DNA from 2 places in the Quatrionicoccus australiensis genome. Region 1 is predicted to be linked to the other one. Evidence: riboswitches for the same ligand, from Rfam matches in the RefSeq annotation. Region 1 holds a riboswitch; the other holds the start of a gene.
The links. A riboswitch is a leader RNA that binds a small molecule or an ion and turns the genes downstream of it on or off. The one in region 1 is predicted to bind cobalamin.

Region 1 (2,448 bases):
TCCTCAAACGGCGGCGCCGTCGCCACCATGGCATTGCTGATACCGGTCAACTGCTCGATGAAGGGCGAAATCGACACGCCGGGATTGACCAGCTGCTGCCACTCACGCACGGAACCGTCGGCATCGACCTCGACGATGCCGATTTCGGTGATGCGGTCAAAGGCGGCGGTGGCACCGGTGGTTTCGAGGTCGACGAAGGCGAGGGGTTTGCGGTGCATGGCGGGGCGGAAATCGGGACAGGCCGCGATGATACCGCCAGAACGGGCAAGCCCGCTGTTGCTTACTTCTCGCTCTTGCCGTGCATCACCATGATCGTCTGCTGCATGATGGCGCACAGCGTTTCCTTGCCGTCCTTGCAGGCATAGACCTCGGCCTTGGTCACGATCAGCGTGCGTCCCGGCCGGACCACCTCGCCGCGGGCAACGAGGGTCTCGCCATCGGCGGGAGCGACCAGGTTCATCTTGTATTCGACGGTCAGTACCGAGGCGCTGGCCGGTACCACGGTCATTGCCGCGTAGCCCGCCGCCGAGTCGGCAATCATGCCGACCACGCCGCCATGGACGTAGCCATGTTGCTGCTCGACGCCTGCCCAGTGCGGGATGTGGATTTCCGTACGGCCGTGTTCGATCAGCGGCAGGCTGGCGCGAATCAGCTGCATCGCGTTTTGCCTGGCAAAGCTGGCGGCGACGCTGGTCTTGAAGTCGGGGTTGGCAATGTGCGCCATGGTTTGTCTCCGTTTTTTTGGTCTTGGGCCGGACTCACTTTAGAGTGGCGTTGACGTATACGTCAAGCTTGGCTTGCTTACCGTATTTAGTGGTTTGTCTGGTTGAATCTACTGCATGTAGTGTTTTTTGCTTGACGTCATCATCGCGCCCCCTTTAGACTGCCGTCCATTGAAGGTTCCCCGCAAGGGGATTGAAAGGGAATCCGGTGCCAGGTCTTCGACCTGTATCCCGGGGCTGCCCCCGCAACTGTAATCGGCGAGCGTTTCGCCACCCCATGCCACTGGATGCGTCCGGGAAGGCAGGTGAAACGCGCTGAGCCGAGAGCCAGGAGACCTGCCTCAATGTGTCCTTTTTCATGATTTTGGGGCGGGGTGTCCCTGACGAGAGGTTTTTGCGTGGTCTCTTGCCGTTTGTCCGTTGTGTCGAGCCGTGTTCGGGATGCTTCCCGTTGCACCGGTCGGCCTGCGCCAGCGGCCCGCGCACTCGGTTCTCCGCCCCCCGATACGGAGAATCGCCTTGCAATCCAATGTCCAGTCTCTCTCTGCCGCTAATCAGTTCGCGGTAGCTGCCCTGCAGGTCATCCGCCGCAACGGCGCGCTCGTCGCCTTCGATCCCGACAAGATCGCGGTTGCGCTGAGCAAGGCTTTTCTCGCCGTCGAGGGCAGCCAGAGCGCGGTGTCCTCGCGCATCCGCGAACTGGTTGCCCGCCTGACCCAGACCGTGGTCAATTCGCTGACCCGGCGCTCGCCGGACGGCGGCACGGTGCATATCGAGGACATCCAGGACCAGGTCGAACTGGCGCTGATGCGCGCCGGCGAACACGATGTTGCCCGCGCCTACGTGCTTTACCGCGAACGCCGCGCTGCCGAGCGGGCGGCCAGCCAGCTTGAGGAAGTCAGCGTTGCCGAACTGCACGTGCTCGACAACGGCGTGCGCCTGCCGCTCGATCGCGCGCTGCTGCTGAATAATTGCGAAGCCGCCTGCTTCGGTCTCGGCGACGTGGTGTCGGCCAGGACGATCTATGAAAGCGCCTTGAAGAATCTCTACGACGGCGTGCCGCTGGCCGACGTCTACCAGGCGCTGATCCTCGCCGCGCGCACGCTGGTCGAGCGCGAACCGGCCTACAACCAGGTCACCGCCCGCCTGCTGCTGGCCAGCCTGGGGCGTGAAGTGCTCGGCCGGGCAGTGACGCTGGATGAGCTCGCAACGGTCAACGCCGAATATCTGCCCGTTTTCATCAAGCAGGGCATCGCCGCCGAACTGCTCGACTCGCGCCTCGCCACCTACGATCTGCCGCGCATTGCTGCTGCGCTGAAACCCGAGCGCGACCTGCAGTTCGGCTATCTCGGCCTGCAGACGCTGTACGACCGCTACTTCCTGCACATCGAAGGGCGGCGCATCGAGCTGCCGCAGATTTTTTTCATGCGTGTCGCGATGGGCCTGGCGCTCAACGAAATCGACCGCGAAGCCCGCGCCATCGAGTTCTACGACCTGATTTCCAGCTTCGATTTCATGTGCTCGACGCCGACGCTGTTCAACAGTGGCACGTTGCATTCGCAACTGTCGTCGTGCTACCTGACCACCGTCGCCGACGATCTCGAGGGCATCTACCAGTCGATCAAGGAAAATGCCTTGCTGCAGAAATACGCCGGCGGCCTGGGCAACGACTGGACGCCGGTGCGTTCGCTGGGCAGCCGGATCAAGGGTACCAATGGGCAGAGCC
Region 2 (2,448 bases), 1.9 Mb from region 1:
TCATTGAGGAAATTGACTGCGGCCAGCACCAGCGGATAGGCCAGGGCGGCACCGGTGCCTTCGCCCAGGCGCAAACCAAGGTCGAGCAGCGGTTCGGCGCCCAGCGCCTGCAGTTGCGCCGCGTGGCCCGGTTCGGCCGAGCGGTGGCAGAAGACGCAGTAATCGGCGACCGCCGGCACCAGACGAATCGCAGTCAGCGCCGCGGCGCCGACGATGAAACCGTCGATCAGCATGGTCATCTTCGCTTCCGCCGCGCCGAGCATGGCGCCGACCATCATGGCGATCTCGAAGCCGCCGAATTCGGCGAGCACGCGCGCCGGATCGTTGTCGCCACCGGCGGCGCGGTAGCGCTGCAAGGCCTGTTCGAGCAAGCCCTGCTTGCGCGCCAGACCGGCATCGTCGAGGCCGGTGCCACGCCCGACGCAATCGGCCAGCGTGGCGCCGGTCAGGCAATGCGTGATCAGGGACGCGGCCGCCGTATTGCCGATGCCCATTTCGCCGAAACCAACCAGGTTGCAACCGTTCAGCGACAGGTTGCGGCAGAACTCGCCGCCGCGCTCGATCGCGGTGGCGCATTGTTCGGCGCTCATCGCCGGTTCTTCCAGGTAATTGGCGGTGCCGGACGCTACCTTGGCGTTGATCAGGCCGGGGCGCTTGCCGAAGTCATGCGCGACGCCGGCGTCGATGATCGCCAGATGCAGGTCGTTCTGACGCGCAAAGGCATTGATCGCGGCACCGCCGGCAAGGAAATTCTCGACCATCTGCCAGGTCACGTCCTGCGGGTAGGCCGAGACACCAGCCCTGGCCGCGCCGTGGTCGCCGGCAAAGACCAGCATGTAGGGCTGGCCGAATTCCGGGTCGAGGCGCTGCTGGATCAGGCCGACCTTTTTGGCCACCGTTTCGAGTTGACCGAGCGCGCCGCGCGGCTTGGTCTTCTGGTCGATCTTGTGCTGCAGGGCAGCGGCCAGCCCCTGATCCGGGGCGCTGATGTTGAATTTTGAATGCATCCGATTCTTCCTGTTCGAAAAAGCAAAAAGGGCCTCGCCGCCGCGCTCTTGCGAACGCAACGACGAAACCCTGTCCACAGGTTTCCGGCCCGAACAATCCGATACGTCTTCTGGCTTCCGGATCGGCCGAATGCCGCGCCTTCCCGCCGGGTCTGTTTCCCCATGCAGTGGCATCGTGCGGCAGTCGTCCCCGGTTACAGCGGCGGGCCCGCCCCGGATTCGCACCGGGTTCCGTTTCATCGGATCGGGGCGGATTATCCGGCTTGCCGGGACGCCGTGCAATCACCTAAAGTGCCGGCTGATCCTTGAAACCCCAGTTGACCGCTTATCCATCTGTGACCAACCGCATGAACACTGACTTCCATGCCTTCGAGGTGATTAACCCAAAAGGTGAAAGCGCTACGCGGCCGCTGGCACGCCTGGTCGGGCGCCCGACTTTGTCGCTCCTCCTTGCAGGCATGAGCCTGCCGCGTCCGCAAGGGATACCGATCCCTGCTGCGCCGGGACCATATCGTCGCTTCGCGCCGGCCATCCCGCCCAAACGCACCAACAGCCTCGTCCAACTGAGGTTTCAAGGATGAAAGAACTGATCTTTGGCGGCGCCCGTTCGGGCAAGAGCCTGCTCGCCGAAAAGCGGGCGGCGGAATCCGGCCTGCGCGTCGTTTACCTGGCGACGGCGGAAGCGCGAGACGGCGAGATGAGCCGGCGCATCGCGCATCACCGCGAGCGTCGACCGGTCGACTGGGGCTGCGCCGAAGAAACCCTGCACCTCGCCGCCAAATTGCGTGAGCTGGCAGCCTCGGACACCTGCATCCTGGTCGATTGTCTGACCCTGTGGCTGTCCAACCTGCTTTTTGCCGGCCAGGCGGCAACCCAGGCCGAGGCCGGCACCGCCATCGACTGCCCGCTGTTCAACGCCGAAACGCAGGCCCTGCTCGACCTGCTGCCGCAATTGCCCGGCCGCATCATTCTCGTTTCCAACGAAGTCGGCTGGGGCATCGTGCCCATGCACCCGGTGTCGCGCCTCTTTGCCGACGAGCAGGGCCGCCTCAACCAGCGCGTCGCGGCACTTTGCGACCAGGTGACGCTGGTCGCCGCCGGCTTGCCGCTGCCCCTTAAATCCCCGGCAACAAAGGCCTGAGCTTGTCCCAGTCGAGCGCCGCCTCGACCGAATCGGCGAGGCGATCGAGATCGGCCTCGCGGCGCGCCGCGAAATCGACCTGTTCGCTCTCGACCATGCCAGCCCAGGCAAGCAAGGCGGTCAACGCCTCGGGATGATCGAAAACGCCATGACAATAGGTGGCGAAAATCTGACCATCGGCCGAAACGGCGCCATCCTGCCGGCCGTCATCGAGCTCGACTGCCGCCGCAGCCAGACCGGCGCCGGCCGTGACGCCAAGATGGATTTCGTAGCCCGTCATCGCCGGGCGGCCCGGCAGGC

Region 2: another riboswitch for cobalamin. It lies ahead of cobT (nicotinate-nucleotide--dimethylbenzimidazole phosphoribosyltransferase); the one in region 1 lies ahead of KI612_RS11440 (ribonucleoside-diphosphate reductase subunit alpha).

What each region holds. Positions count from the first base shown of each region.
Region 1 covers NZ_CP075188.1:2,372,147-2,374,594, reverse strand. Annotated here, with positions in the region: gene KI612_RS11450 (3'-5' exonuclease family protein) at 1-218, opposite strand, end outside; gene KI612_RS11445 (PaaI family thioesterase) at 281-724, opposite strand; cobalamin riboswitch at 881-1,080, shown strand; gene KI612_RS11440 (ribonucleoside-diphosphate reductase subunit alpha) at 1,242-2,448, shown strand, end outside.
Region 2 covers NZ_CP075188.1:130,276-132,723, reverse strand. Annotated here, with positions in the region: gene cobT (nicotinate-nucleotide--dimethylbenzimidazole phosphoribosyltransferase) at 1-1,007, opposite strand, end outside; cobalamin riboswitch at 1,091-1,276, opposite strand; gene cobU (bifunctional adenosylcobinamide kinase/adenosylcobinamide-phosphate guanylyltransferase) at 1,585-2,148, shown strand; gene KI612_RS00620 (cobyric acid synthase) at 2,123-2,448, opposite strand, start outside.